One region of the Streptomyces huasconensis genome, then DNA from elsewhere that is predicted to be linked to it. Evidence: riboswitches for the same ligand, from Rfam matches in the RefSeq annotation. Region 1 holds a riboswitch; the other holds the start of a gene.
The links. A riboswitch is a leader RNA that binds a small molecule or an ion and turns the genes downstream of it on or off. The one in region 1 is predicted to bind glycine.
Positions count from the first base shown of each region.

Region 2: another riboswitch for glycine. It lies ahead of gcvT (glycine cleavage system aminomethyltransferase GcvT); the one in region 1 lies ahead of gcvP (aminomethyl-transferring glycine dehydrogenase).

Region 1 covers NZ_CP086119.1:1,093,093-1,108,457, reverse strand. The annotation lists rRNA gene J2N69_RS04925 (23S ribosomal RNA) at 1-1,600, shown strand, start outside; rRNA gene rrf (5S ribosomal RNA) at 1,688-1,804, shown strand; gene J2N69_RS04915 (CDP-alcohol phosphatidyltransferase family protein) at 1,960-2,568, shown strand; gene J2N69_RS04910 (mannose-1-phosphate guanyltransferase) at 2,682-5,177, shown strand; gene J2N69_RS04905 (DUF881 domain-containing protein) at 5,267-6,166, shown strand; gene J2N69_RS04900 (small basic family protein) at 6,163-6,495, shown strand; gene J2N69_RS04895 (DUF881 domain-containing protein) at 6,501-7,328, shown strand; gene J2N69_RS04890 (FHA domain-containing protein) at 7,411-8,379, shown strand; gene ftsR (transcriptional regulator FtsR) at 8,427-9,170, shown strand; gene J2N69_RS04880 (bifunctional nuclease family protein) at 9,258-9,731, shown strand; gene J2N69_RS04875 (MerR family transcriptional regulator) at 9,901-10,512, shown strand; gene J2N69_RS04870 (DNA polymerase IV) at 10,573-12,027, shown strand; gene J2N69_RS04865 (PRC-barrel domain-containing protein) at 12,070-12,447, opposite strand; glycine riboswitch at 12,589-12,687, shown strand; gene gcvP (aminomethyl-transferring glycine dehydrogenase) at 12,883-15,365, shown strand, end outside.
Region 2 covers NZ_CP086119.1:5,687,516-5,702,880, forward strand. The annotation lists gene J2N69_RS25970 (ATP-binding protein) at 1-147, shown strand, start outside; gene J2N69_RS25975 (polysaccharide deacetylase family protein) at 540-1,343, shown strand; gene J2N69_RS25980 (YncE family protein) at 1,343-2,530, shown strand; gene J2N69_RS25985 (glycoside hydrolase family 25 protein) at 2,655-3,206, shown strand; gene J2N69_RS25990 (NADPH-dependent F420 reductase) at 3,229-3,888, opposite strand; gene J2N69_RS25995 (FadR/GntR family transcriptional regulator) at 4,007-4,702, opposite strand; gene leuA (2-isopropylmalate synthase) at 5,041-6,762, shown strand; gene J2N69_RS26005 (ABC transporter ATP-binding protein) at 6,759-7,583, shown strand; gene J2N69_RS26010 (EF-hand domain-containing protein) at 7,646-7,858, opposite strand; gene J2N69_RS26015 (L-serine ammonia-lyase) at 8,008-9,408, opposite strand; gene glyA (serine hydroxymethyltransferase) at 9,562-10,824, opposite strand; gene gcvH (glycine cleavage system protein GcvH) at 10,835-11,212, opposite strand; gene gcvT (glycine cleavage system aminomethyltransferase GcvT) at 11,310-12,494, opposite strand; glycine riboswitch at 12,530-12,645, opposite strand; glycine riboswitch at 12,646-12,749, opposite strand; gene J2N69_RS26035 (AAA family ATPase) at 12,881-13,570, shown strand; gene J2N69_RS26040 (enhanced serine sensitivity protein SseB) at 13,632-14,411, shown strand; gene J2N69_RS26045 (enhanced serine sensitivity protein SseB C-terminal domain-containing protein) at 14,598-15,365, shown strand, end outside.

The DNA.
Region 1 (15,365 bases):
TGTGAAGCGTCAAACATCGAATCAGGCGATGCTAAGTCCGTGAAGCCGCCCCGATCTCTTCGGAGTTGAGGGGAGTGGTGGAGCCGACGGACCAGACTTGTAGTAGGTGAGTGATGGGGTGACGCAGGAAGGTAGTCCAGCCCGGGCGGTGGTTGTCCCGGGGTAAGGGTGTAGGCCGTGCGGTAGGTAAATCCGTCGCACATAAGGCTGAGACCTGATGCCGAGCCGATTGTGGTGAAGTGGATGATCCTATGCTGTCGAGAAAAGCCTCTAGCGAGTTTCATGGCGGCCCGTACCCTAAACCGACTCAGGTGGTCAGGTAGAGAATACCGAGGCGTTCGGGTGAACTATGGTTAAGGAACTCGGCAAAATGCCCCCGTAACTTCGGGAGAAGGGGGGCCATCACCGGTGATGACATTTACTGTCTGAGCTGGGGGTGGCCGCAGAGACCAGCGAGAAGCGACTGTTTACTAAAAACACAGGTCCGTGCGAAGCCGTAAGGCGATGTATACGGACTGACGCCTGCCCGGTGCTGGAACGTTAAGGGGACCGGTTAGTGCACTTTCGGGTGTGCGAAGCTGAGAACTTAAGCGCCAGTAAACGGCGGTGGTAACTATAACCATCCTAAGGTAGCGAAATTCCTTGTCGGGTAAGTTCCGACCTGCACGAATGGCGTAACGACTTCTCGACTGTCTCAACCATAGGCCCGGTGAAATTGCACTACGAGTAAAGATGCTCGTTTCGCGCAGAAGGACGGAAAGACCCCGGGACCTTTACTACAGTTTGATATTGGTGTTCGGTTCGGCTTGTGTAGGATAGGTGGGAGACTGTGAAGCATGCACGCCAGTGTGTGTGGAGTCGCCGTTGAAATACCACTCTGGTCGTGCTGGATGTCTAACCTCGGTCCGTGATCCGGATCAGGGACAGTGTCTGATGGGTAGTTTAACTGGGGCGGTTGCCTCCCAAAGAGTAACGGAGGCGCCCAAAGGTTCCCTCAGCCTGGTTGGTAATCAGGTGTTGAGTGTAAGTGCACAAGGGAGCTTGACTGTGAGACCGACGGGTCGAGCAGGGACGAAAGTCGGGACTAGTGATCCGGCGGTGGCTTGTGGAAGCGCCGTCGCTCAACGGATAAAAGGTACCCCGGGGATAACAGGCTGATCTTCCCCAAGAGTCCATATCGACGGGATGGTTTGGCACCTCGATGTCGGCTCGTCGCATCCTGGGGCTGGAGTCGGTCCCAAGGGTTGGGCTGTTCGCCCATTAAAGCGGTACGCGAGCTGGGTTTAGAACGTCGTGAGACAGTTCGGTCCCTATCCTCTGTGCGCGTAGGAATATTGAGAAGGGCTGTCCCTAGTACGAGAGGACCGGGACGGACGAACCTCTGGTGTGCCAGTTGTCCTGCCAAGGGCATGGCTGGTTGGCTACGTTCGGAAAGGATAACCGCTGAAAGCATCTAAGCGGGAAGCCTGCTTCGAGATGAGTATTCCCACCCCCTTTGAGGGGTTAAGGCTCCCAGTAGACGACTGGGTTGATAGGCCAGATCTGGAAGCCCGGTAACGGGTGGAGGTGACTGGTACTAATAGGCCGAGGGCTTGTCCTCAGTTGCTCGCGTCCACTGTGTTGGTTCTGAAACAACGAACAACCCCATGCAAGGTCACGCATGGTGCGGTTGACAGTTTCATAGTGTTTCGGTGGTCATAGCGTGAGGGAAACGCCCGGTTACATTCCGAACCCGGAAGCTAAGCCTCACAGCGCCGATGGTACTGCAGGGGGGACCCTGTGGGAGAGTAGGACGCCGCCGAACTCCTTTTATAGCCGTGGTCCCTGGATTCAATTCCAGGGACCACGGCTTTTTTGTTTTGTGCGTGCGGTACCCCCTCCCCCCTCCGCACCGCCGACTGTCAGCTGAGGGTAAGGTCAGGGGGCATCATCGGTTCTTTTCCCACAGGAGGCCCCCGGGTGGAGGTCCAGGAGACGCGGGTCCAGACGGACCGCGTCCTCACCATCCCGAACATCCTCAGCATGGCCCGCCTCGCCGGCGTGCCCCTCTTCCTGTGGCTGATCCTCAGGCCTGAGTTCGGAGGACCCAACAGCGACGGATGGGCGCTGCTGGTGCTGGCGCTCAGCGGTGTCAGCGACTACCTCGACGGCAAGCTCGCGCGCCGCTGGAACCAGATCAGCAACCTCGGTCGGCTCCTTGATCCCGCGGCGGACCGGCTGTATATCCTCTCGACGTTGCTCGGACTGACGTGGCGGGAGATTCTTCCGCTCTGGCTGACCGGCGTGCTCCTGCTGCGGGAGCTGGTCCTTCTGGTGATGGTCTGGGTCCTCAGGCGCCACGGCTATCCCCCGCCGCAGGTGAACTTCCTCGGCAAGGCCGCCACCTTCAACCTGATGTACGCCTTTCCACTACTGCTCCTGAGCGACGGACACGGCTGGATCGCTTCTCTTGCTGCTATTTTCGGATGGGCGTTCGCCGGATGGGGTACAAGTCTGTATTGGTGGGCAGGCATCCTGTATGTGATCCAGGTCCGCCGACTCGTGAAAGCGGACAGTAGGGCCGATTGAGCCTGCCAATTAGGTGACCCGTAGAGGCGCGAAGGCCCGTGTTTGACATATGCGGGCCCTGTTTGGCGGGCTGAGTCGGCTAGATCGTCGTCTATGAGGAGGACGTTTCCGACATGAAGGCCGTCGTAATGGCCGGCGGTGAGGGTACCCGCCTTCGCCCCATGACCTCGAGCATGCCCAAGCCGCTCCTGCCTGTGGCCAACCGGCCGATCATGGAGCATGTGCTTCGCCTGCTGAAGAGGCATGGTCTGACCGAGACCGTGGTAACAGTGCAGTTCTTGGCCTCGCTCGTCAAGAACTACTTCGGCGACGGCGAAGAGCTCGGGATGGAGCTCACCTATGCCAACGAGGAGAAGCCGCTCGGCACCGCCGGCAGCGTGAAGAACGCCGAGGAAGCGCTGAAGGACGACGCCTTCCTCGTGATCTCCGGTGACGCGCTGACCGACTTCGACCTCACCGAGCTGATTAACTTCCACAAGGAAAAGGGCGCGCTCGTCACCGTCTGCCTGACGCGTGTGCCCAACCCGCTGGAATTCGGCATCACCATCGTGGACGAGGAAGGCAAGGTCGAGCGCTTCCTCGAGAAGCCGACCTGGGGGCAGGTCTTCTCCGACACGGTGAACACGGGCATCTACGTGATGGAGCCCGAGGTGTTCGACTACGTCGAGGCCGATGTGCCGGTCGACTGGTCCGGTGACGTGTTCCCGCAGCTGATGAAGGAAGGCAAGCCCATCTACGGCTTCGTCGCCGAGGGCTACTGGGAGGACGTCGGTACGCACGAGAGCTACGGCAAAGCCCAGGCCGACGTCCTGGAGGGCAAGGTCGACGTCGAGCTGGACGGCTTCGAGATCTCTCCCGGTGTGTGGGTCGCCGAGGGCGCCGAGGTGCACCCCGACGCGGTGCTGCGCGGCCCCCTGTACATCGGGGACTACGCCAAGATCGAGGCGAACGTCGAGATCCGTGAGCACACCGTGGTGGGCTCGAACGTCGTCGTGAAGGACGGCGCCTTCCTGCACAAGGCCGTCGTGCACGACAACGTCTACATCGGACAGCACAGCAACCTCCGCGGCTGTGTCGTCGGAAAGAACACCGACATCATGCGGGCCGCCCGCATCGAGGACGGTGCCGTCATCGGCGACGAGTGCCTCGTCGGTGAAGAATCGATCATCCAGGGCAACGTACGGGTCTATCCGTTCAAGACGATCGAGGCCGGCGCGTTCGTCAATACGTCCGTCATCTGGGAATCACGCGGCCAGGCGCACCTGTTCGGGGCGCGTGGGGTGTCCGGCATCCTCAACGTGGAGATCACGCCGGAACTCGCCGTGCGTCTCGCGGGGGCGTACGCGACGACCCTGAAGAAGGGCTCGACCGTCACCACCGCGCGTGACCACTCGCGAGGCGCCCGGGCGCTCAAGCGGGCCGTGATCTCGGCGCTGCAGGCCAGTGCCATCGACGTACGCGATCTGGAGAACGTGCCGCTGCCGGTCGCGCGGCAGCAGACCGCGCGAGGCAGTGCCGGCGGAATCATGATCCGGACGACGCCCGGGGTGCCGGACTCCGTCGACATCATGTTCTTCGACGGGGAGGGCGCCGACCTCTCGCAGGGAAGCCAGCGGAAGCTCGACCGCGTATACGCGCGTCAGGAGTACCGGCGGGCCTTCCCCGGCGAGATCGGGGATCTGCACTTCCCGTCCAGCGTCTTCGACTCCTACACCGGGTCGCTGCTGCGGAACGTCGACACCTCCGGGATCGCCGAGTCGGGGCTGAAGGTCGTCGTCGACGCGTCCAACGGAAGTGCCGGACTGGTGCTGCCCAGCCTGCTCGGAAAGCTTGGCGTGGACGCGCTGACGATCAATCCCGGCCTCGACGAGTCACGGCCCACCGAGACCGCCGACGCCCGCAGGGCCGGCCTGGTGCGGCTCGGGGAGATCGTGGCGTCGGCGCGAGCGGCCTTCGGTGTGCGATTCGACCCGGTGGGTGAGCGGCTGTCGCTCGTGGACGAGAAGGGACGGATCGTCGAGGACGACCGGGCCCTGCTGGTCATGCTCGACCTGGTGGCCGCCGAGCGGCGCAGCGGGCGGGTGGCGCTGCCGGTGACCACGACGCGTATCGCCGAGCAGGTGGCGGCGTACCACGGCACACAGGTGGACTGGACGACCACCTCGCCCGACGATCTGACGCGGGTCGGGCGCGGGGAGTCGACGATCTTCGGTGGCGACGGCCGCGGTGGTTTCATCGTGCCGGAGTTCAGCAGTGTGTTCGACGGCACTGCCGCGTTCGTGCGGCTCATCGGGCTGGTGGCGCGTACCCAGCTCACCCTGAGCCAGATCGACGCGCGCATCCCGCGGGCCCATGTGCAGCGGCGTGACCTCGCGACGCCGTGGGCCGTCAAGGGGCTCGTGATGCGGCGTGTGGTGGAGGAGGCCGGGGACCGGTCCGTGGACACCACCGACGGTGTGCGGGTCGTGGAGGCCGACGGACGTTGGGTGCTGGTGCTGCCCGACCCGGCGGAGGCCGTCACCCATCTGTGGGCCGAGGGACCCGACGACGCGTCCGCCCAGGCGTTGCTCGACGAGTGGGCCGCCGTGGTGGACAGCGCGGGTCGCTGATCATGACCGGCTGCCGGGCGGCACCCACAACGGGTGCCGCCCGGCACGCCGGTGGGGCCATTCGGAGGTAGCGGCCGCGACGTGCGACGATGTGCGGCATGCCGCAGCAGCCCCCCGTTCGGAGCACCCCTTCCCGCCCCAGGCGTCCGGACGCGTCCATGTCGCTGCTCACCACGGTCATGGACCACAGCCTGGACGAGGGCTACGCCGAGGCGGCCGCCAGGAAGAAGGCCAGGGGGGACACCGGTCTCCCGCGCCCGTTGCGGGCCAAACTCGGGCTGGCGGCGGGCCTCGTGCTCGCCGCGCTCGTCGTCACCGTGGGAGCCGCGCAGGCCCGGGTGGCGGCGCCGGTGCTCGCCAAGGAGCGCGAGGAGCTGATCGACCGCGTCGAGGCGGCGACGGCCGGGGCCGACGACCTCGAGGACGACGTGGACGAACTCCGCGACGACGTGGGCCAGCGGCAGCAGGCCGCGCTGAAGAAGCACGGCGGCAGCAAGGGCGAGTTGCTCGGTCTCCTCTCCGGTGCCACCGAAGTGCAGGGGCCCGGGGTGAAGCTCGTCGTGGACGACAAGAAGCAGGCCTCCCAGGGTGGTGGTGGGCCGCGCGAGAGCAACGGGTTCTCCGACACCGGGCGGGTGCGCGACCGGGACATGCAGCGCGTCGTCAACGGCCTGTGGCAGTCGGGGGCAGAGGCGATCTCCATCAACGACCAGCGGCTCACCGCGCTGTCGGCGATCAGGGCCGCGGGTGACGCGATACTGGTCGACAACAGGCCGCTGGTTCCGCCGTATACGGTGCTCGCGGTGGGGGCGGGGCAACGCTTGAGCACACGGTTCCAGAACAGCGCCGACGGTCAGTACCTGCATGCTCTGCAGGAGAACTTCGGCATCCGGACCAGCATCTCCGTGTCGGACGAACTCCGGCTGCCCGCAGCGCCGAGTGTGACCGTACGTACAGCAGAGCCGAAAGCAGGAAAGGGCACATCGTGATCGCCGTACTGGGCCTCGTCGTGGGAGTCGTGGCCGGATTGTTGGTTCGGCCCGAGGTTCCGGCGGTGGTCGAGCCGTACCTTCCCATCGCCGTGGTCGCGGCTCTCGACGCCGTGTTCGGCGGCTTGCGCGCGATGCTCGACGGCATCTTCGACGACAAGGTCTTCGTGGTGTCGTTCCTGTCGAACGTGGTGGTGGCCGCGCTGATCGTGTTCCTGGGCGACAAGTTGGGCGTGGGGGCGCAGCTGTCCACGGGCGTCGTCGTGGTCCTCGGCATCCGGATCTTCTCCAACGCCGCCGCGATCCGTCGGCACATCTTCAGGGCGTGACGCCGATGAGCGCTGACGAGAGGCCCGAGCACCGCCATCGCAGGGAACTTCCCGCGGAGGTTCCCGCCAAGCCCGAGGCGCCCGCGCCACCCGCCTCCGGGGGGCAGCGGCTCACCGGTCGGCAGCGGCTGGCGAAGGGGCTGTGGCCGCCGCGGGTGACCCGCCCTCAACTGATCGTCGCCCTGCTGCTGTTCGTGCTGGGCCTCGGTCTGGCCATCCAGGTGCGGTCGAACAACGACAGCAGTGCGCTGCGCGGCGCGCGGCAAGAAGATCTTGTACGCATCCTCGATGAACTGGATGACCGTACGCAGCGTCTTGAAGAGGAGAAGCGGAGCCTCGAGGAGCAGCGGACCGGGCTGGAGAACAGTTCGGACCAGGCCGAAGAGGCCCGCAAGCAGACGGTCGAGCGGGAGAGGCAACTCGGCATCCTGGCGGGCACGGTGGCGGCCCAGGGGCCGGGCATCACGCTCGCCATCGAGGACAAGAAGGGGGCGATCGAGGCGGACATGCTGCTCGACGCCATTCAGGAACTGCGCGCCGCCGGCGCCGAGGCGATCCAGATCAATGATGTGCGCGTGGTGGCCGGCACCCATCTGTCGGACGCCGGCGGCGGTGGCGTACGGGTGGACGGCCGCAAGGTCGGCGAACCGTACCTCTTCAAGGTGATCGGCAAGCCGCAGGATCTGGAACCTGCGCTGAACATCCCGGGAGGCGTGGTGCAGACTCTGGAGAAGGAGCAGGCCACGGTGACCGTGACCCGCTCGGAGAAGATCGTCGTGAACGCCTTGCGACCTGCGAAGCGGCCTGACTACGCTCGGTCGTCCTCGCGGTGAGGGGCGGGCGCGTGGGGGCCGTCAGGCGAGGGCATGAGGTTGCGGGGGGTCGGCGCACCGGAAGCGTGGTGCGTGGTGGAAACTGTTTGGTGGATACGGACGTTGTGATGATGTCTGGTTCACCGATGAATGCCGGTGTGTGCAATCAGGGTTCGTCCTGCCCCACGGGCGGGTCTGTTTCGGTCAAGGGGAATCGCCCGTGAAGTTGTTTGCGAAGTTGTTCGGCAAGAGTGCACGTGAGGACAGCGGCAATCCGGCCACTGCCCGGCACCGTGCCCCGCGTCATGGAGACGCGGAGGGACAGGGGGGCGAGCGCCCCATGTTCCGGGACCAGGTGGCTGGTCAAGGTGGAGACATTTCGGGCGGACGGGGCGTGTCATCTGTTGACCCTGCCGGTCCCGGCCGCATAGGTTCCGGGGAACCGTCGAGCTCAGGCGCGGGCGGAGGATTCACCCCCGGCCCGTACGCATCCAACGCCCCCGCGGGGCAGCCGCGGCAGGAGGACCCGTCCATGGCCTTGGTGTGTACGAGGTGCGGGAACCGCAACGGCGAGGCGAGCCGGTTCTGCTCCAACTGCGGCGCGCCGCTGCGTGCCGGGGCGACGCCGGAGCGCGCGTCCGAGACGACGTCGACGATCTCCATCTCGGGCCTGGAGGCCTATGACGCGGAGGCGACGGGGCAGACCCTGTCTCCCGCGCTCTCCCCGGAGGCGCAGGCCGCCGTCGACGCGCTGCCGCTGGGCTCGGCGCTCCTCGTGGTGCGCCGCGGGCCGAACTCGGGCAGTCGTTTCCTGCTCGACGGGGAGCTGACCACGGCGGGGCGTCACCCGCAGAGCGACATCTTCCTCGACGACGTGACGGTGTCGCGTCGTCACGTGGAGTTCCGTCGCCTTCAGGACGGTTCCTTCACCGTCGCCGACGTGGGCAGCCTCAACGGCACGTACGTCAACCGGGAGCGCATCGACTCGGTCGCGCTGTCGAACGGCGACGAGGTGCAGATCGGTAAGTACCGGCTGGTCTTCTACGCGAGCCAGCGGAGCGTCGGCATCTGACCCACCACCCCCGGACCCGTCCGGGGGGACCCCCCTCAGGAAGGTCCATGCTTCAAACATCGAGCGGCGGTGTCGGCACCGGCACCGCCGCCGCGGACCGTCGGCTGATGAGCATCGGCACCGTGCTGAACACGCTGCGTGCCGAGTTCCCCGAGGTCACGATCTCCAAGATCCGTTTCCTGGAGTCCGAGGGGCTGATCGAGCCGCAGCGCACGCCGTCCGGCTACCGGAAGTTCAGTCCGGAGGACGTCGAGCGGCTCGGCCATGTCCTGAGAATGCAGCGGGACCACTATCTGCCGCTCAAGGTGATCCGCGAGCACCTGGAGGCGCTGGAGCGGGGCGAGCAGCCCCCTCTGCCCTCCCTGGGGCGCCAGCGCGACCCGGGCGGCACCGAGGGCCACGGAGAGGCCGAACGGCCGACTGCGGCCCGTGTGGGCCGCGACGAGCTGCTGGCGGTCGCGGAGATCGACGAGCGGCAGCTCGACGAGTGGGAGTCGTACGGGCTCCTGGCGCGCCTGCCGGACGGCGGGTACGACGCCGAGGCCGTCACGATCGCTTCGGTCGTCGTCGAGCTGGGGCGGTTCGGTATCGAGCCACGCCATCTGCGGGCCATGAAGGCCGCCGCCGACCGGGAGGCCGGTCTCGTCGACCAGGTCGTGGCGCCGCTGCGGCGGCACCGCAATCCGCAGACCAGGGCCCACGCGGAGGCCCGTACCAAAGAGCTCGCGGCACTCACGGGGAAGCTGCATTCGGCCCTCGTGCAGACTGCTCTCGGGGTCAGACTGCCCTGACCCGGCAGGCACCCGGGCCGAGGCCCGGCTGGTACTCGGCGGGTGCCCGACTACCCAAACCTGCCAGCCACGTCCTAGGGTTGCTGTGTGAACGAGCTCGACGTCGTAGGTGTCCGGGTCGAAATGCCCTCCAACCAGCCGATCGTGCTCCTGCGTGAAGTGGGAGGCGACCGGTACCTCCCCATCTGGATCGGACCAGGTGAGGCGACTGCCATCGCCTTCGCGCAGCAGGGCATGGCACCCGCACGGCCGCTGACCCACGACCTGTTCAAGGACGTGCTGGACGCGGTGGGCCAGGAGCTCTCCGAAGTGCGCATCACCGACCTGCGGGAAGGGGTGTTCTACGCCGAGCTGGTCTTCGCCAGCGGAGTGGAGGTGAGCGCGCGGCCGTCCGACGCCATAGCGCTGGCGCTGCGCACGGGAACGCCGATCTACGGAAGCGACGGTGTCCTCGACGACGCCGGGATCGCGATTCCGGACGAGCAGGAGGACGAGGTGGAGAAGTTCCGCGAGTTCCTCGACCAGATCTCGCCCGAGGACTTCGGCACCAACAGCCAGTGAACCGCTCTCAGCGGTCCGTTTCGGGCCATTCGACAAGCCTTTCCCCGTGTCGAGGCACGCGAAACCACTCTCAGGGTGATTATCACTCGGCGTGGCGAGTGTGGCGATCGTTGACGAGCCCCTGGTGACTGCCTACCGTCGAGAAGGCAGGTCAAGGACGGAGGTCGGCGTGAGAAGCAGCGGCGACGGTACGGCGGTGGGTGGTCCGTACCCGTTTCACAGCGCGGCCGATCACTCTCCGAAGCCGGTGGTGGTCCAGGGGAGCGGGGACGCGACGTTCGAGCATTCCGAGCAGATCGGGTATCGCGGTCCGACCGCGTGCGCGGCCGCGGGCATCACGTATCGCCAGCTCGACTACTGGGCCCGCACGGGCCTGGTCGAGCCGAGTGTGCGCGCCGCCGGTGGCTCCGGTACCCAGCGGCTCTACAGCTTCCGGGACGTCGTCGTCCTGAAGGTCGTCAAGCGGTTCCTCGACACCGGGGTATCGCTGCAGAACATCCGTACGACGGTCCAGCACCTGCGGGAGCGCGGGTTCCGTGACCTTGAGCGGATGACGCTGATGAGCGACGGCGCGACGGTCTACGAGTGCACGTCTCCCAGCGAGGTCCACGAGCTGTTGCAGGGTGGGCAGGGGGTCTTCGGGATCGCCGTGGGCGTGGTGTGGCGGGACGTCGAGGCCGCGCTCTCCCAGCTGCACGGGGAGCGGGTCGACACCGGTGAGACGCTGGTCGGCCACAACCCGGCCGATGAGCTGGCCAGGCGGCGCAACAAGGCGGTCTGAGCCGTCGGCGGGGGCGCTGTCGGCGGCGCGTTGTCAGTGGCGTAAGGCAGCATCAAAGATGTGAGAAGCGCGCCGACGATCCTGCATCTGGACATGGATGCCTTCTACGCGTCCGCCGAGCAGGCCGCGAAGCCGAGCCTGCGGGGGAAGGCCGTGGTGGTGGGCGGTCTGGGGCCGCGGGGTGTCGTGGCCACGGCCTCCTATGAGGCGCGGCGGTTCGGTGTGCACTCGGCGATGCCGATGGGGCAGGCGCGCCGTCTCGCGCCGAACGCCGCCTATCTCGTACCGCGCTTCGGGTTGTACCGCGAGATCAGCGAGCAGGTCATGGGGCTGCTGCGGGAGCTGTCGCCGCTGGTGGAGCCGCTCAGTCTGGACGAGGCCTTCGTGGATCTGGAGGCGGGTGGCGTCGCCGATGACGAGGCGTCGGCCAGGGCCGTGGGGGAGCGGTTGCGGGCGGACATCAAGGCGGTGACCGGGCTGACCGCGTCCGTGGGGCTCGCCGCGTCCAAGATGCTGGCGAAGATCGCCTCCGAGGAGGCGAAGCCGGACGGGCTCAGGCTCATAGCGCCGGGCACGGAGCGGGCGCTGCTGGGGCCGATGTCGGTGCGGACGCTGCCCGGGGTCGGGCCTGCCACCGGGGACCATCTGCGGCGGGCCGGGATCACCACCGTCGAGGAGATCGCCGAGGCCGGGGAGGACGAACTCGTACGGCTGCTCGGAAAGGCGCACGGCGGGTCGTTGTACGCGATGGCGCTGGCGCGCGACGAGCGGCCCGTGGTGGCGGAGCGGGACACCAAGTCGGTCAGTGTCGAGGACACCTATGACGTGGACATCCATGACCGGCTGCGGGTCAGGGGGGAGGTCGCCCGGCTCGCCGACCGGTGTGTGCAGCGGCTGCGGGCGGCGGGGCACTCGGGGCGGACCATCGTGCTGAAGGTGCGGCGGTTCGACTTCTCGACGCTGACGCGGTCCGAGACGTTGCGGGGGCCCACGGACGACCCCGGAGTGGTGCGGGAGGCCGCGGCGCGGCTGCTGGAGTCCGTGGACACCACGGGAGGGGTGCGGCTGCTGGGGGTGGGCGTCACGGGACTCGCCGACTACACCCAGGAGGACCTCTTCGCGCAGGCGGCGGCGGACGCGGAGGTGTCCGGTGAGGTCCAGACGGAGCCGGACAACGGTGGTGAGGCGGAAGGGGCGTCGCCCGGGGAGCCGGAGGCGGTGGGTGCTGAGGTGCCGGTGGGGCCGGTGGAGCGGCGTTGGGCGGCCGGGCTCGATGTGCGGCATGCCGAGTACGGGCACGGGTGGGTGCAGGGCAGCGGGCTGGGGCGGGTGACGGTGCGCTTCGAGACGCCGGGGTCCGAGCCGGGGCGGGTGCGGACGTTCCGTACGGATGATCCGCTGCTGGAGCCGGCGGAGCCGTTGCCACTGGTGGAGCGGCCGGGCCGTGCGGGGGAGCTGCCCGCTGTGGTCGAAGCGCCGTCCTGCGTCGAGGGTGAGGAGGTCGTCCCTGGGTGAGGGCTGCCGGGCGGGGACCGGTGGAGGAGCCGCCGGCGTGGGTCAGGACGGGTCCGCGCCCGCGATGTGGCCGAAGTCGTGGTCCGGGGGCGGGCGCTGCGGGAGCGTGGTGTCCAGGCCGTAGTGGTGGTAGAGCTGGAGTTCCTGGGCGGGGGAGAGGTGGCGGCCCACGCCGAAGTCCGGGGCGTCCTTGATCAGGTCGCGGTCGAACGGGATGCGCAGGGTGCCGTCGTCGACCAGTTCGCTCGGCTCCAGGGGGACGAAGGCGTCGCGGCTGAACAGGCCCGTGCGTATGGCCGCCCACTCCGGCGCGCCGGTGGCGTCGTCGAGATAGATCTCGTCGATCGTTCCGATCTTCGCCCCGTTGCGGTCGAACGCCTTGCGGCCGATCAGATTGCGCGGATCGATGTCGGTCTGCACGGGCCCTCCAGCTGATCGCGGGGTCGGATGTGGGCGTCACTCATCTTTGTCCGCTCGTACTCACTACGTAAGAGCACTTCGGGGCAGTCGGCCACTCGAGGGAACGGCTGAGGTCCGCGCTGGTAGGCTGGCGCTGGCTGCTGACCCCGTGCGGGAGAGCTCTCCGGGTCACGATTCCGGAGGCGCCGAAGGAGCAAATCCTCCCCGGAATCTCTCAGGCACACGTACCGCACGGACGAGGTCACTCTGGAAAGCAGGGCGGGCGTACGGGCGGGCACGTTCGAACCCCTTCCTCACCGACGGTGAAAGCCGGGACGGCGCCTTCGCGGGTGTCCCCCGGTGAAGCTCTCAGGTTGAGATGACAGAGGGGGAGGCCGTCCGGGTACCCGCGCCGTGGTACCCCTCGTAGGTCGCGCAGACCAGGAGGCCTCCGCAATGACTGCCACCAATCGCATCCCGCTCTCCGAGCTCGAACAGGGCATCCCCTTCGAGCAGCGGCACATCGGGCCCGATGCGGAAGCGCGGGCGAAGATGCTCGCCCAGGTCGGGTACGGCTCCCTCGACGAGCTGACGGCCGCCGCGGTGCCGGATGTGATCAAGAACGCCGAGGCGCTGAAGCTGCCCGGCGCCCGCTCCGAGGCCGAGGTGCTCGCCGAGCTGCGCTCGCTGGCCGACCGGAACCAGGTGCTCGACTCCATGATCGGGCTCGGGTACTACGGCACCTTCACGCCGCCCGTGATCCTGCGGAACGTCATGGAGAACCCCGCCTGGTACACCGCGTACACGCCGTACCAGCCCGAGATCTCCCAGGGCCGCCTCGAAGCGCTCCTGAACTTCCAGACCATGGTCGCCGAGCTGACCGGTCTGCCCACCTCCGGTGCCTCGCTGCTCGACGAGGGCACGGCCGCCGCCGAGGCCATGGCCCTGTCGCGGCGCATGGGCAAGGTCAAGGACGGCGTCTTCCTCGTCGACGCCGACGCGCTGCCGCAGACCATCGCCGTCATCCGGACCCGCGCCGAGCCGACCGGTGTCGAGGTCGTCGTCGCTGATCTGAGCACCGGTATTCCGGCCGAGGCCGCCGAGCGCGGTGTCGTGGGCGTCCTGCTGCAGTACCCCGGCGCCTCCGGTGCCGTACGCGACATCAAGTCGCTGATCGACGAGGCGCACGAACTGGGTGCCGTCGTCACGGTCGCCGCCGACCTGCTCGCGCTGACGCTGCTCACCTCGCCCGGCGAGCTGGGGGCGGACATCGCCGTCGGTACGACGCAGCGCTTCGGTGTGCCGATGGGCTTCGGCGGTCCGCACGCCGGTTACATGGCGGTGCGCGAGAAGTTCGCGCGCAGCCTGCCCGGGCGGCTCGTCGGCGTCTCCGTCGACGCCGACGGCAACAAGGCGTACCGCCTCGCGCTGCAGACCCGTGAGCAGCACATCCGCCGCGAAAAGGCCACCAGCAACATCTGCACCGCTCAGGTGCTGCTCGCCGTCATGGCCGGGATGTACGCCGTCTACCACGGCCCCGACGGGCTGAAGTCCATCGCGCGGCGCACCCACCGGTACGCGACGCTGCTCGCCGCGGGCCTGAAGGCGGGTGGCGTCGAGGTCGTCCACGGCGCGTACTTCGACACGCTGACCGTGCGTGTGCCCGGCAAGGCCGACGGAATCGTCTCCGCCGCCCGCGAGAACGGCGTCAACATCCGCCGGGTCGACGCCGACCACGTCTCGCTCGCCTGTGACGAGACCACCACCCGCCGCCAGCTGACCGCCGTGTGGGGCGCCTTCGGGGTCGAGGCCGACGTCGACGCGCTCGACGCCGAGGTCGCGGACACGCTGCCCGCGGACCTGCTGCGTACGGACGACTACCTCACGCACCCGGTCTTCCACCAGTACCGCTCCGAGACCTCGATGCTGCGCTACCTGCGCAGGCTCGCCGACCGGGACTACGCGCTCGACCGCGGCATGATCCCGCTGGGCTCCTGCACGATGAAGCTCAACGCGACCACCGAGATGGAGCCGGTCACCTGGCCCGAGTTCGGGCAGCTGCACCCCTTCGCCCCCGCCCAGCAGGCGCAGGGGTATCTGACGCTCATCCGTGAGCTGGAGGAGCGGCTCGCGGAGGTCACCGGGTACGACAAGGTCTCCCTCCAGCCCAACGCCGGGTCGCAGGGTGAGCTGGCCGGCCTCCTCGCCGTACGCGGCTACCACCGCGCCAACGGCGACGACCAGCGCACCGTCTGCCTCATCCCGTCCTCCGCGCACGGCACGAACGCGGCGAGCGCCGTCATGGCCGGCATGAAGGTCGTCGTCGTGAAGACCGCCGACGACGGCGAGATCGACGCCGAGGACCTGCGCGCCAAGATCGAGAAGCACCGCGACGAGCTGGCGGTGCTCATGATCACGTACCCCTCGACGCACGGTGTGTTCGAGGAGCACGTCGCCGACATCTGCGCGGAGGTGCACGAGGCCGGCGGCCAGGTCTATGTGGACGGCGCCAACCTCAACGCGCTGGTGGGGCTCGCCAAGCCCGGGCACTTCGGCGGCGACGTCTCGCACCTGAACCTGCACAAGACCTTCTGCATCCCGCACGGCGGCGGCGGTCCCGGTGTCGGCCCGGTCGGCGTGCGCGAGCACCTCGCGCCGTACCTGCCCAACCACCCGCTCCAGCCCGCCGCGGGCCCGAAGACCGGCGTCGGCCCGATCTCCGCCGCGCCGTGGGGCTCCGCCGGGATTCTGCCGATCTCCTGGTCGTACGTACGTCTGATGGGCGGCGAGGGGCTCAAGCGTGCCACCCAGGTCGCGGTGCTCTCCGCCAACTACATCGCCAAGCGCCTGGAGCCGCACTACCCGGTGCTGTACACCGGCCCCGCCGGGCTCGTCGCGCACGAGTGCATCGTCGACCTGCGGCCGATCAGCAAGGCGAC
Region 2 (15,365 bases), 4.6 Mb from region 1:
GGCCTGCCGTGTCTGATGCCGGTCCATGAGCTGGACCTGAGCGGCCGCGGCCTCTTCCTCGTCGACAAGCTCTCCGACCGGTGGGGCGTGGACCTGCTGCCGCGCGGCAAGACGACCTGGTTCGAGATGCGGGCCTGCGACCGCTGAGACGGGGGCGGGGGCGGGTACACGAAAGCCCCCGGCGGCCGCGGTCGGGCTCGGTGGGGGCTTTCGGGAAGCGCCGTGGACGTATGGGGTGTGTTCCACGGTGCCGTGACGACCTGGGCCCGGGTCAATGGGGGTCGTGTCCCCGACTATGGCAGACGGGCGTCATCGATCCAAAACTGCCTATCGGGTGATAGCGGGACAAACCATGACAGTTTAGAGGTGAATCCTTGGTGAGATGGGACACCTGCCTGGTAAACGCTGGTTAAGCGCACCCTGTGGCAGGCGATACGCAAGCGACCAGGAGCAGGGTCCGTCCCTCCGGCCCTCGACCCGCAAGGAGACTGAAGCGGGCAATCAGCATCTTTTCCCCGCTTACCCCATTAAATGGTCGCGTGATCGAGACCGACCGCCGCAGAGCCCTGCGCGCGGGCGCCGGCCTAGTCGCCGCGAGCGCGCTCACCGCCGGGTGCACCGCGACCGGCGGTGCCCCCGCCCGCGACCACCCGCCCGCGTCCGGGACGGCTCCCGGCCCGTCCACGGCCAAAGCCCCCCGCCCGGCCCCGGCGGCCGCCCCCGCCCCCCGCCGCTTCCCCGGCCGGCCCGTCCAGATCGCCCACGGCCCCCGCACCCGGCCCGAGGTCGCGCTCACCTTCCACGGCCACGGCGACCCCGCCATCGCGAAGGCCCTGCTCACCGAGGCGGAGCGAGCGGGCGCCCGCGTCACCGTGCTCGCCGTCGGCAGCTGGCTCGACGAACACCCCGCCCTCGCCCGCCGCGTCCTCGACGGCGGCCACGACCTCGGCAACCACACCCAGCGCCACCTCGACATCAACCACATGTCCGAGGCCGACGCCCACGCCGAGATCACCGGCTGCGCGGACCGGCTGCGCCGCCTCACCGGCTCCATCGGCACCTGGTTCCGCCCCTCGCGCACCCGCACGGCGACCCCCCTCGTCGAACGCCTCGCCCGCCGCGCCGGCTACCCGCACGTCCTCTCGTACGACGTCGACTCCCTCGACCACACCTCGCCGGGCGCCCCGGCCATCACCCGCACGATCGCCGCCGAGGTCCGGGCGGGATCGGTGGTGAGCCTGCACTTCGGGTACGCGGACACGGTCGCCGCGCTCCCCGACGTCCTGCAAGAACTGGAACGCCGCGGCCTGCACGCGGTGACGACCACGGAGCTGCTGACCTGATGCCCCCCACCAGACTCGACCTGACCACCCGCACCGCCGCGCTGCTCGCCGCGGGCGCGGTACTCGCCGCCCTCGCCGGCTGCGGCACCGACCAACGGGCCGACGAAGCCCTCGGCACCCGGGGCGCCCGCGAACCCGCCAAGCCCAAGACGGTTCCCGGCCTGCCCGGCATGCCGCCGGTCCTCGACCCCAAGGACGCCTACGCCGCCGACCGGCCGAACGCCCTGGCACCCGTGGCGAAGAAGTTCCTGTCGCGCGTCTACGTCCCCAACACCGAGTCCGACACCATCTCCGTCATCGACCCCAAGAAGTTCAAGGTGGTCAAGACCATCAAGGTCGGCGACCAGCCGCAGCACGTCGTCCCCTCCTGGGACATGAAGACCCTCTGGGTCAACAACGACCTCGGCGACACCCTCACCGCCATCAACCCGGTGACCGGCAAGACCGGCCGCACCGTCGAGGTCTCCGACCCGTACAACCTCTACTTCACGCCGAACGGCAAGTACGCCGTCGTCATGGCCTCCATGGACCGCGAACTCGTCTTCCGCGACCCCAAGACCATGAACCGCGTCAAGACGGTCCCCGTCAGCTGCGCCGGCGTCAACCACGCCGACTTCTCCATGGACGGCCGCTACTTCATCGTCTCCTGCGAGTTCTCCGGCGAACTCCTCAAGGTCGACACGGAGAAGATGCGCGTCGTCGGCCAGCAGAAGCTTCCCCTCAAGGGCGCCATGCCGCAGGACGTGAAGATGTCCCCCGACGGCAGGAAGTTCTACGTCGCCGACATGATGGCCCACGGCATGTGGGTCCTCGACGGGAAGAAGTTCACGAAGCCGAAGCTGCTGCGCACCGGCAAGGGCTGCCACGGCCTGTACGTCAGCCGCGACTCCAAGGAGATGTACATCTCCAACCGCGGCGAGGGCTCCATCTCCGTCTTCGACTTCCCGAAGAACAGGCTCACGAAGAAGTGGAAGCTCCCGCAGGGCGGCAGCCCCGACATGGGCGGCGTCTCGGCGGACGGCAACACGCTCTGGCTGTCCGGCCGTTACGACGACGAGGTGTACGCCGTCGACACCCGCACCGGCGTCCAGCTCGCCCGCATCCCCGTGGGCAGCGGCCCGCACGGCCTGGCCGTCTACCCGCAGCCCGGCCGGTACTCACTCGGACACACCGGCATCTTCCGTTGACGGAGTGACAGGTTGACGGATTGACGGTTGTAGGTTCGGTTGATGGTTCATCGATGCCAACACCGGGCACCAAATGGGCAGTTCGTAAACCCCCCCACGGTACTGCCCCTCCCGGAGGACGCCCATGCTGCGTGGCATCGATGTCAGTTCCTACCAGTCGACGTTCGACACCGACGGCCTTGCCTTCGTCATCATCAAGGCGACGGAGGGGCGTTCGTACGTCAACCCGAGACTCTCCGCCCAGACGAAGCTGGCCCGCGACGGCGGCTGCGTCGTCGGCTACTACCACTTCCTGTGGCCGGGGAACATCGCGGACCAGGCCAAGTACTTCGTGAGCAAGGCCCCCGAGAGGGCGGGGGACTTGCTCGCGGTGGACTGGGAGTGGACGGGGGATCACACGCGGGCGACCAACGGCGAGAAGGACCGCTTCATCCGCGAGGTGAAGCGGCTCCGTCCCGCTCACCGGGTGCTGCTCTATTGCAACCGCGACTTCTGGCTGACCCACGACTCGACCTCCTACGCGGGCGACGGCCTGTGGATCGCCGACTACGTGAGCGCGGGCAAGCCCCGCATCAAGGCGAAGTGGACGTTCCACCAGTACACGTCGACGCCACTGGACAAGAACGTCGCCCGCTTCGAGAGCGAGGCCGCGCTGCGGGAGTGGGCGGCGCCCTAGCCGGCCGTGTCAGGGGTCGGTGTCAGGCGCGCCACTCGGCCGTGCGTTCCGGGGAGGCCGCTTCGAGGGCCTTGCGGATCTCCTCGACGCCGCCCCGGTTGCCGTACACGGGTGTTCCGGGCTGCTGGCGCCAGGAGTTGTCCTGGCCGCCGTTGTCGACGGTGTCAAAGCCGAGTTCGTCGAGGAGTTCGCGTACGACCTTCTTGGCGGCCTCGTCGTCGCCGGACACCGGCAGGGCGACGCGGTCCGGGGCGCCCTTGGGGCGGGGCTTGTCGAGGATGTCATCGGCGTATGTGCCGTTGAAGGCCTTGATGACGGGGTGGCCGATCTGCCGTTCCGTCCAGCGGCTCTCGGGCAGGCCCTCCTCGATCTCGGCGATCCTGCCGTCGCGCTGCTGCGGGTAGTAGTTGCCGGTGTCGATGACGGCGACGTTCTCCGCCGCGCCGTCGAGGAAGCCGGCCGGCAGCGCGGGCACGGCCTTGAGCGGGATCGTCACGACGACGACCTGCGCGCCGCGCGCGGCCTCCTCGACGCGGACGGGCGTCGCGCCGGTCTCCTCGGCGAGGGCGGTCAGAGTGTGCGGGCCGCGCGAGTTGGCGACGGAGACGTCGTGGCCGAGGGCGGTGAGGCGACGGGTGAGGTTGCCGCCGATGTTGCCCGCGCCGATGATGCCGATCTTCATGACTGCTCCTCCGGTGGACCGCTGTGGTAACGGAGGTAACCTCCGGATTCGGCGGGCTATTCCGTGGCGGCGGCACGGCATCCGGAACAGCGCGCCGCTCGGCCCCCGCGCGCGCCGCTCAGTCCTCCTGCGCGAGCAGCAGCCGCAACGTCGCCTGCAGTTCGGCCTGCGCCACCCGCGCCGCCCCTTCCGCGTCCATCGACTCCACGGCACGCACCAGGTCCGCGTGCGCGGCGTCGCCGTGGTCCGCCTCCTCGCGGCGTACGTCGATGAGTTCGAGCAGGTCGATGAGGCCTTGCCGCAGCGCGGGCATGAACTCCGCGAACAGGTCGGTCAGCACGGGGTTGCGCGCCGCCGCCACGACCGCCGCGTGCAGGGCGATGTCGGCGTCGACGAACGCCGCGTCGCCCCCGGCCGCCGCGGCCCTGCGACCGTCCAGCGCGGCCCGCATCGCCGTGATGTCCTCGTCGGTGCGCCGCAGCGCCGCGAGCCGGGCCGCCTGCACCTCCACCAGCATCCGCACCTCGTACACGTCGGTGACCGCCGCCCGCCGCAGCCGGGCCGGCCAGTCCGCGACGGGTTCCGTGGCGACGACGAAGACGCCGGCGCCCTGCCGCGCCCGCACCAGCCCGGCCCCGGCGAGCGCGCGCAGGGCCTCCCGCAGGGTGGAGCGGCCCACGCCGAGCTCCTTGGCGAGCGTCGTCTCACCCGGCAGCTTCGTGCCGACGGGCCAGTGGCCGCCGGTGATCTGCTCGCGCAGCCGGGCGGCGGCCTGCTCGACGAGGGGGCTGGGGCGTACGGAGTCGAGGGGCATGGAGGGACCTTTTCCGGCGGGAGGAGTTGAGGGAGGGGGGAGTGGTTGTCGGAGGAGTAGTTGTCCGACGAGTACTTGTCCGACGAGTACTTGTCCGACGAGTACTTGTCTGAGGACCTGAGGTGTCGCTACTCTAGCGCCATGATCTTCCGCGGTCACCTCCTTCTCGGCTGCCGCGGCGGGGCCTGAAGCGACCGGCACCCCGCCGCGGGGTGCCGTGCTGCCGGTCAACCCGACCGAGCCCAGCCAGGAGCAGACCTCCCGTGATCCGGCCTCCCGCGCCCACACCGCCCACCACCGCGCCCACCTACGACTGGAACCCGCAGCGCCCCGGCCCCATGCCGTACCACCGCTACCGCCCCTACCAGGAGCGGGTGCACGTCCCCGTACCCGCCGATCAGCGGCGGAGTTGGCCGGAGGCGCGCATCGAGCGCGCGCCCCTGTGGGTGCCCGTCGATCTGCGCGACGGCAACCAGGCGCTCGCCGAGCCGATGGACACAGGCCGCAAGCGGCGGTTCTTCGATCTGCTCGTCTCGATGGGGTTCAAGGAGATCGAGGTCGGCTATCCGTCGGCCAGCAGGACCGACTTCGACTTCGTCCGCCACCTCGCACGGCACGCTGGCGGAAGCGGTGGCGGCGCCCTGCCCGACGACGTGACCGTCGTCGTCTTCACACCCGCCAAGCCCGAGCTGATCGACCGTACCTTCGAGTCGATCGAGGGGCTGCCGCGCGCCGTCGTCCACCTCTACATCCCCACCTCGCCCGTCTGGCGTGACGTGGTCCTCGGGCGGTCGCGCGCCGAGGTGTACGAGGTCGTGAAGGAGGCCGCGGCCCACATGGCGCGGCTCGCCGACGCACGGCCGGGCGCCGACATCCGCTTCCAGTTCGCGCCGGAGACCTTCAACCTCACCGAGCCCGACTTCGTCCTCGAAGTCTGCGACGGCCTGACCGAACTGTGGGACGCGAGCCCCGACCGGCCCGTGACGCACAACCTGCCGGCGACCGTCGAGATCGCCACCCCGAACGTGTACGCGGACCAGATCGAGTACATGCACCGCAATCTCGCCCGGCGCGACTCCGTCATCCTCTCCGTCCACCCGCACAACGACCGCGGCACCGGCGTCGCCTGCGCCGAACTCGCCGTCCTCGCCGGGGCCCAGCGCGTCGAGGGCTGCCTCTTCGGCAACGGCGAGCGCACCGGCAACGTCGACCTGGTCACCCTCGCCCTCAACCTCTACGCCCAGGGCGTCGACCCGATGATCGACTTCTCCGACATCGACTCCGTGCGCGAGGTCGTCGAGCACTGCAACCGCCTGCCCGTGCACCCCCGCCACCCCTACGCCGGTGACCTCGTCCACACCGCGTTCTCCGGCACCCACCAGGACGCCATCGGCAAGGGCTTCGCCCAGCACGCCCGGCGCGCGGCGGAGCTGGGGGTGCCGGAGCGCGAGGCGCCGTGGGACGTCCCGTATCTGCCCGTCGACCCCGCCGACATCGGCCGCACCTACGAGGCGGTCATCCGCGTCAACTCCCAGTCGGGCAAGGGCGGCATGGCGTACCTGCTCCGGACCCGGCACGGCCTCGACCTGCCGCAGGGCATGCGCCCGGACTTCTCGCGCGTGGTGCAGGAGGCCACCGACGACAGCGGTCAGGAGGCGACGGCGAAGGAGTTGTACGAGCTGTTCCGCGCGACGTACGTCGCGCCCGGGCAGGACGGCGAGGTCGCCCTCTGCGCCTGGACCACCGACCGCGCCCCGGACGGCGCGCACCGCTTCGTCTGCACCCTGCGCGTGGGGGAGCGGACCGGTGACTTCGAGGGGGCGGGCAACGGCCCGCTCTCCGCCTTCGCCGACGCGCTCGCCGCCGCGGGGATCGGCGTCGACATCCTCGACTACGCCGAGCACGCGGTGGGGGAGGGCGGCGGCAGCGAGGCCGCCGCGTACGCGCGGTGCCGGGTCGGCGACGTCGTCCGCTGGGGCGCGGGCCTGGACACCTCCGTGCTGACCGCGTCCGTACAGGCCGTCCTCGCCGCCGTGAACCGGGCGGGGGCGGCAGGATGACCCGCCGGACCCCGCCGGCCGCCGGGGCCGCGGAGGCGGGCCCGCCCGTCCTGCACGCCGACGCCGTCACCGTCGTCCGCGACGGCCGCACCATCCTCGACGACGTCACCCTCACCGTCCGCCCCGGAGAGCACTGGGCGCTGCTCGGCCCCAACGGCGCGGGCAAGTCGACCCTGCTCGGCCTCTGCGGCGCCGTCGCCCACCCCACGCGCGGCACGGTCGAGGTGCTCGGCCGCCGCCTGGGCAGCGTCGACCTGCGCGACCTGCGGGCGTACGTCGGTCATGTGAACCCGCGCCATCCGCTGCGCTCCCCGCTGCCGGTCCGTGACGTCGTCCTCACCGGGGTGACCAACAGCGTCGAACCGGTGCCCCGTTGGCGCCCGACGCCCGAGCAGGAGGAGCGGGCCGGCCGGCTGATCGCCCTGCTCGGCCTCGCGCACCGCGCCGACGCGCGCTGGCCGACGCTCTCCCAGGGCGAACGCGGCCGCACCCTGATCGCGCGTTCCCTGATGCCGAGCCCGCGCCTCGTCCTGCTCGACGAACCCGCCACCGGCCTGGACCTCGCCGGACGCGAACGCCTGCTCGACAGCCTGGACGCCCTGCGCGCGACCCACCCGGAGCTGGCCACGGTCCTGGTCACGCACCACCTGGAGGAACTGCCCGCCGGCACCACCCACGCCCTGCTCCTGCGCGACGGCGCCACGCTCGCCTCCGGCGCCGTGGACGACGTACTCACCGGCGACTGGATCAGCAAGTGCTTCGACCACCCCGTGCGCCTGGAGCGCACGGAGGGGCGCTGGAGCGTGCGTACGCACCGCTGAGCGGCAGAACGGAGGGGCCCGGCGCGATCCACGCGCCGGGTCCCTCCGCCACCCGTGAACGACTACTTGTTCAGGCTCGCCCAGAACTCGTCGAACGACAGCCGCTTGTCCGCGTCGCTGTCCTTCGTGCCGATGACGGCCTCGGCCACCGTCTCCGTCATGTAGAAGTCGCCCATCTTGGCCATGGCGCTCTTCCACTCGGCCGCCGTGATGAAGCCGTCGCCGTCCGCGTCGAACTGGTCGAACGTCTTGCGCGCTTCCTCGATGTCCGCCACCGGATCATCCACCCCTTCTTGGTGCACTACTGACGGGGGTCAGGGTATCCGCCGCCCCCCGCTGGGATCACAAGGAGTACACCCATGGCCATGGCCATGGCCTCTGCCGCAGGCGGAGTGATCCGCCGCGGCTCACGGCGCCGGCGCCCTCAGCACTCGATGATGTTCACCGCGAGGCCGCCCCGCGCCGTCTCCTTGTACTTGACGCTCATGTCGGCGCCCGTCTCCTTCATGGTCTTGATGACCTTGTCGAGGGAGACCTTGTGGGAGCCGTCGCCCCGCATCGCCATCTTCGCGGCGGTCACGGCCTTCACGGCCGCCATGCCGTTGCGCTCGATGCACGGGATCTGGACGAGGCCGCCGACCGGGTCGCAGGTCAGGCCGAGGTTGTGCTCCATGCCGATCTCCGCGGCGTTCTCGACCTGCTCCGGGGAGCCGCCGAGGACCTCGGCGAGCGCGCCCGCCGCCATCGAGCAGGCGGAGCCGACCTCGCCCTGGCAGCCGACCTCGGCGCCGGAGATCGAGGCGTTCTCCTTGAAGAGCATGCCGATGGCGCCCGCGGCGAGCAGGAAGCGGACCACGGCGTCGTCCTTCTCCTCCTGGGAGGCGCCGCCGGGCACGAAGTTCATGTAGTAGTGCAGGACGGCCGGGATGATGCCCGCGGCGCCGTTGGTCGGGGCGGTCACGACGCGGCCGCCCGCGGCGTTCTCCTCGTTCACGGCCATGGCGTAGAGGGTGATCCACTCCATGGCGCGGGCCTGCGGGTCGCCCTCGGCGCGCAGCTGGCGGGCCGAGTTCGCGGCGCGGCGGCGGACCTTGAGGCCGCCCGGCAGGATGCCCTCGCGGGACATGCCGCGCGCGACGCAGGCCTGCATGACGCGCCAGATGTCGAGGAGGCCCTCACGGATCTCCTCCTCCGTGCGCCAGGCCTTCTCGTTCTCCAGCATCAGCGCGGAGATGGACAGGCCGGTCTCCTGGGCGAGGCGCAGCAGCTCGTCACCGGTGCGGAAGGGGTACTTCAGCACGGTGTCGTCGGGCACGATCGGGTTCTCGCCCTCCGCGCCCTCCTGCTCCAGCACGGTCTCGTCGACGACGAAGCCGCCGCCCACCGAGTAGTACGTCTTCTCCAGGAGGAGGGCGCCCTCATGGTCGTACGCGAAGATCGTCATGCCGTTGGCGTGGTACGGCAGGGCCTTGCGGCGGTGCAGGATCAGGTCCGCGTCGAAGTCGAAGCCGATCTCGTGCATGCCGAGGAGGCTGAGGCGGCCGCTGCTCTTGATCGCCTCGACCCGGGCGTCGGCACTCTCCACGTTCACCGTGCGCGGCGACTCGCCCTCCAGGCCGAGCAGCACGGCCTTCGGGGTGCCGTGGCCGTGGCCGGTGGCGCCGAGCGAGCCGAACAGCTCGGCCCGTATGGCGGTGGTGTGGGCCATGAGGCCCTCGTTCTTGAGGCGGCTCGCGAACATGCGGGCCGCGCGCATCGGACCGACCGTGTGGGAGCTGGACGGGCCGATGCCGATCGAGAACAGGTCGAAGACCGAGATGGCCACGGGGAGACTCCAAAGACGAAAAGATCAAGAGGCGGACGTGGTGCGGGGCACCCTGCTCACTGTCCAGTGTGCGGGGTGCCCCGACCTTTCGTACGTACGAACAAAAGCGTACGAAACTGCTCCGGCCTGAAGTGTACGAAAAAGCGTACGAAACTACTTCAGGCCGGGGTACAACGGGTGCTTGTCGGCCAGGGCCGTCACGCGGGCCTTGAGGGCGTCCGCGTCGAAGCCCGGCTTGAGGGCCTCGGCGATGACGTCGGCGACCTCGCGGAAGTCCTCCGCCTGGAAGCCGCGCGTGGCGAGCGCCGGGGTGCCGATCCGCAGGCCCGAGGTGACCATCGGGGGGCGCGGGTCGTTCGGGATCGCGTTGCGGTTGACCGTGATGCCGACCTCGTGGAGGCGGTCCTCGGCCTGCTGCCCGTCCAGCTCGGAGTTGCGCAGGTCCACCAGGACCAGGTGCACGTCCGTGCCGCCGGACAGGACGTCGACGCCGACGGCCTTCGCGTCGTTCTGGACGAGGCGCTCGGCCAGGATGCGGGCGCCGTCCAGGGTGCGCTGCTGGCGCTCCTTGAACTCCTCGCTCGCCGCGACCTTGAAGGAGACGGCCTTGGCCGCGATCACGTGCTCCAGCGGGCCGCCCTGGAAGCCGGGGAAGACCGCGGAGTTCAGCTTCTTCGCGAACTCCTTGCTGCGGGCCAGGATGACACCGCCGCGCGGGCCGCCCAGAGTCTTGTGCGTGGTGGAGGTCACCACGTCCGCGTACGGCACCGGGTTCGGGTGCAGACCGGCGGCGACCAGACCGGCGAAGTGCGCCATGTCGACCCACAGGTACGCGCCGACCTCGTCGGCGATGCGGCGGAACTCGGCGAAGTCCAGGTGGCGCGGGTAGGCGGACCAGCCCGCGATGATCACCTTCGGGCTGTTCTCCTTCGCCAGGCGCTCGACCTCGGCCATGTCGACCAGGCCGGCGTCGTCCACGTGGTAGGGGACCACGTTGAACTGCTTGCCGGAGAAGTTCAGGCGCATGCCGTGGGTGAGGTGACCGCCGTGCGCCAGGTCCAGGCCGAGGATCGTGTCGCCGGGCTGGGCGATCGCGAAGAGGGCGGCCTGGTTGGCGGAGGCGCCGGAGTGCGGCTGGACGTTGGCGTACTCGGCGCCGAACAGCTCCTTGATCCGGTCGATGGCGATCTGCTCGGCGACGTCGACGTGCTCGCAGCCGCCGTAGTAGCGGCGGCCGGGGTAGCCCTCCGCGTACTTGTTGGTGAGGACCGTGCCCTGGGCCTCCATGACGGCGACCGGAGCGAAGTTCTCCGAGGCGATCATTTCCAGGGTGGACTGCTGACGGTGGAGCTCGGCGTCGACGGCGGCGGCGACCTCCGGGTCCAGCTCGTGCAGAGGGGTGTTCAGAAGCGACATCGGGAGATCCTTAGCTGCCGGAGAACTCGGTGTACTCGTCCGCGGAGAGCAGGTCCTTCGGCTCCTCCGTGGTCCGGACCTTGAAGAGCCAACCGCCCTCGAACGGCGCGGAGTTCACCAGCGACGGGTCGTCCACGACGTCCTGGTTGGCCTCGACGACCTCGCCGGTCACCGGGGAGTACAGATCGCTGACGGACTTGGTCGACTCCAGCTCGCCGCAGGTCTCGCCCGCGGTCACCGTGTCGCCGACCTCCGGAAGCTGCACGAAGACGACGTCACCGAGCGCGTTGGCCGCGTGCTCCGTGATGCCGACCGTCGAGACGCCCTCCTGGGCGTCCGACAGCCACTCGTGCTCCTTGCTGTAACGCAGCTGCTGGGGGTTGCTCATGACCTGAATTCTCCTGTACGCGGGTGGGTGCTGCGGAACGGGAAAGATGTGCGGGGGATCACGTCCGCCGTGCGGGAGACGAGCGCCGCCGGGGGTGTCACTTCTGGCGCTTGTAGAAGGGCAGCGCCACGACCTCGTACGGCTCGTGCGTACCACGGATGTCCACGCCCACACCCGGCGTGCCCGGGGCGGCGTGCTCCGCGTCGACGTACGCCATCGCGATCGGCTTGCCCAGCGTCGGGGAGGGGGCGCCGGAGGTGACCTCGCCGATGACCTTGCCGTCGGCGACCACGGAGAAGCCCGCGCGCGGGACGCGGCGGCCCTCGGCGATCAGGCCGACGAGCTTGCGCGGCGGGGCGGACTCGGCGCGCTCGGCGGCGGCCGCGAGCGCCTCGCGCCCCACGAAGGAGTCCGCCCGCGACGTCTTCTCGAACTTCACGACCCGGCCGAGCCCGGCGTCGAACGGTGTCAGCTCGGCGGTCAGCTCGTGCCCGTACAGCGGCATGCCCGCCTCCAGGCGCAGCGTGTCGCGGCAGGAGAGGCCGGCCGGGACCATGCCGACGGGGGTGCCGGCCTCCATCAGCGCGTTCCACAGCTTCTCGGCGTCGCCGGGGGAGACGAACAGCTCGAAGCCGTCCTCGCCGGTGTAGCCCGTCCGGGCGATCAGCGCGGGGACGCCCGCGACGGTGCCGGGCAGACCCGCGTAGTACTTCAGGTTGTCCAGATCGGCGTCCGTGAGGGACTTCAGGATGCCGGGGGACTCGGGGCCCTGGACGGCGAGCAGCGCGTAGGCGTCGCGGTCGTCGCGGACCTCGGCGTCGAAGCCCTCGGCGCGGGCGGTGAGGGTGTCCAGGACGACCTGCGCGTTGGAGGCGTTGGCGACGACCATGTACTCGGGGGCCTCGGCCTCCCCGAGCCGGTAGACGATCAGGTCGTCCAGGATGCCGCCGTCCTCGGCGACGATCATCGTGTAGCGGGCGCGGCCGACCCCGATGGAGCCGATGTTGCCGACCAGCGAGAAGTTCAGGAAGTCGACGGCCTCGGGGCCGGTGACGGTGATCTCGCCCATGTGGGAGAGGTCGAAGAGGCCGGCCTTGGTGCGCACGGCGTTGTGCTCGTCGCGCTCACTGCCGTACCGCAGCGGCATGTCCCAGCCCGCGAAGTCGGTCATGGTCGCGCCGAGCGCACGATGCACGGCTTGAAGAGGGCTGTGGCGCGCAGCGCCTTCGCTTGGGGTGGTGGTGGGAGACGGGTGGGAGGTCAGACGGGGGGCAGTGCTCATGAAGAAAACTCCCAGGGCATGACGGGCGAGGTCGATCCTCCCCATCTGTCATCGGAACCTGAGAGGTTCGCCGCGAGCGTCCCGGCATGCGGGACACGCGGCTTGCACCTTGGGTGGGGCCGACGGCTGCCGGCCCGCTTTTCAGATGTGCCTCGCCCGCGCGGTACGGGGCCTGAGAGATTCAAGGGAGGGACTTGCTCCTTCGGCGCCCCGGACCCATACGTGCTGGTCCGGGAACTCTCCCGCGCGGATTCAAACGGCCGGTATGGAGTTGGCGCGCACATCATTGCACGCGGCCCCGGCCGAGGGGACCTGTGGTCGCGTAATCCTCTTGTGCCGCATTACCTTCTCTTTACACTTGCCGGGGAAAGCAGTACGTGACAGCTATGGGGAGGCCGATCACGGTGCGCAGCAGGACGAGTGTCTACGCCACTACCACGGGGGTGGCGCTGCCGAAGCAGGCCGCCGCCCCGCTCCGGGAGGACTGCGGCCGACTCCCCGTGGCCGTCGTCCGTGACCTGCGCCGGCGCGCCGGGCACAGCCCGCACCGCCTCACCTTCGCCGAAGGCGACCTGGTCGTCGTCTCCGGCCTGCCCGGCGGCGGAAAGTCGACGCTCATGCGGCAGGCCGTCAGCGGCCCCCGCATCGACTCCCAGGACACCCGCGACCGCTGGGCGGCCCGCATGCCGGGATGGCTGCCGTACGCGGTCTACCGCCCCGTGGTCCGCCTCGCGCACTACGCGGGCCTGCGCCGCGCCCTGCGGTCGGGGACGAGCGTCGTCGTGCACGACTGCGGCACCCAGGCGTGGGTGCGCCGCTGGCTCGCCCGGGAGGCCGCGCGGCGCGGCAGGACGCTGCACCTGCTCCTCCTCGACGTCCCGGCGGACACCGCGCTCCAGGGCCAGCGCGAGCGCGGCCGCGGCGTCTCGCGGTACGCCTTCGCCCGGCACCGCGGAATGATCGCGCGGCTCGTGGCCGCCGCCGAGCGGGGCGACCTGCCGCGCGGCTGCGGCTCCGCGGTGCTGCTGGACCGCGCGGCGGCGCAGGTCCTGCGGGGGATCGCCTTCGACCGCTGAGGACCGGCGGCGTTAGGGTGCGAGCCGCAGGCAGAGCGGTCGCGAGCAGGGGTTGGGACAGATGGACTTTCCGGCGCAGGCACACGCCCATCCGTACATGGGATGGCCGGGCAACGAACTGGAGGAGGTCCTCGCGGCCTCCCTCGGCGCCCCCTCCTCGGCGGGTGCCCGCATCGTCGAGGTGCTGGGCCGCAGCCGCGTCTGGGTCCCGCTGCCCAACGGCGGCGGCCCCGACAGCGGCACCCTCGACCTGCCCACCCTGGAGATCGACGGACAGGCGTACGTCCCCGTCTTCACCTCCGAGCAGCAGTTCCGCCAGGCCCTCGGCGACGCGGCGGACCGCATGGGGTGCACGGTGGCGCCCGCCGTCGAGTTCGCCCGCGGCCTCCCGCCGCAGCTGGGCATCGCGCTGAACCCCGACGGCACCGTCGGCGTCCCGCTGCCGCCGCCCGCCGTGGCCGAACTGTGCCGGGCCGGCCGCACCCCGCTGGACGGGCCGGCCACCGGCGGCCGGGTCCGCCTCTTCGAGCCGGACTGGCAGGAGGACCCGGTGGACTTCCTGGCCGCCGCGGGCCGGGAGTTCGAGGCGGCGGGCGTCGTGCTCACCGCGCGCCGCTGCCTGGCCGCCATCGAGACGGACGACCCGACGCTCTTCGTCGGCGTCGAACTGACCACCTGGGAGGGCGACGCCCGCGACCTCCCCATGCAGGCCCTCTCCCGCGCCCTCACCCACACCCCGGTGCCCTGGCCGGTCAACCTGGTCCTGCTGGACGTGGCCCAGGACCCGGTGGGCGAATGGCTGCGGGCGAAGGTGCGGCCGTTCTACCTGCGCGGAGCCTGAGGAGCCGCCCCCCTGCCCCCGGCGGCGGAGGCGGCGCGTCCGCGCGGATCGACGTGACATACGTCAAGTCCGGGCCGGGATCGACGCTTAAGCTGGTTCCATGACCCGGCCGGGGCACCGCCATGCCGTCCGGTGGGGTCACGGGTTCATCGAGTCGTCGGGTTCGGCGTGAAGGGGCGGTTACGGGTGAGTGCGTCGGGCACGGCCGCGGGCGATGGAGTCTCCGCCGGTCGAGCGCAGCCGAGACCTGGGGGACAGGTCGAGCAGCTGCTGCGCCAAGTGACGCCGGGGCGTTACGACGCGTACGAGGCACTGCTGCGCGCGCTCGCCGCCGACCAGCTGTGGATGCTGCTCTGGCACGGCCAGGCCGGCTCCCCCGACGCCCAGTACGGGAACATGGAGGTCGACGGCCTCGGCTACGCCCCCTGCGTGACCTCCGCCCAGGAGCTCTCCGCCAGCGGCTGGAACCGCAGCTACGAAGTCGTGCGCGGCATCGACGTCGCCCGCACCCTGTACCCCGACCACTACGGCCTGTGGCTCAATCCGCACGCTCCCGGCGGCGGCGTCGGCATCCCCTGGCCGGACCTGCGACGGATCGCCGCCGGCCTCGACCTGCTGCCCGCGGGACCGCTCAGGCTGACCGAGCCGAGCATCGAAATCCCCCAGTTCTACGCCCTGTTGACGCAGAACGCGCACCGCACCCCCGCCGTGCGCTCGCTGCGCCGCGCCTGGGTGCAGCCCGCGCTCGGGGCGCCCTATCTGGCCATCGGCCTCGACGTGTACGACACCTCGCCGCCGTCGGTCGGCTCGGTGCGCACGATGATGCAGCAGTCCATCTCCGCCGTCCCGGACGGCCTGCCCGTGTCGACGGTCGCGATGGCCGACGACCACGACCCGGTCGCGATGTGGCTGCGTGCCAACGCCCGGCCGTTCTACGACCGCGAGGCCCAGGCC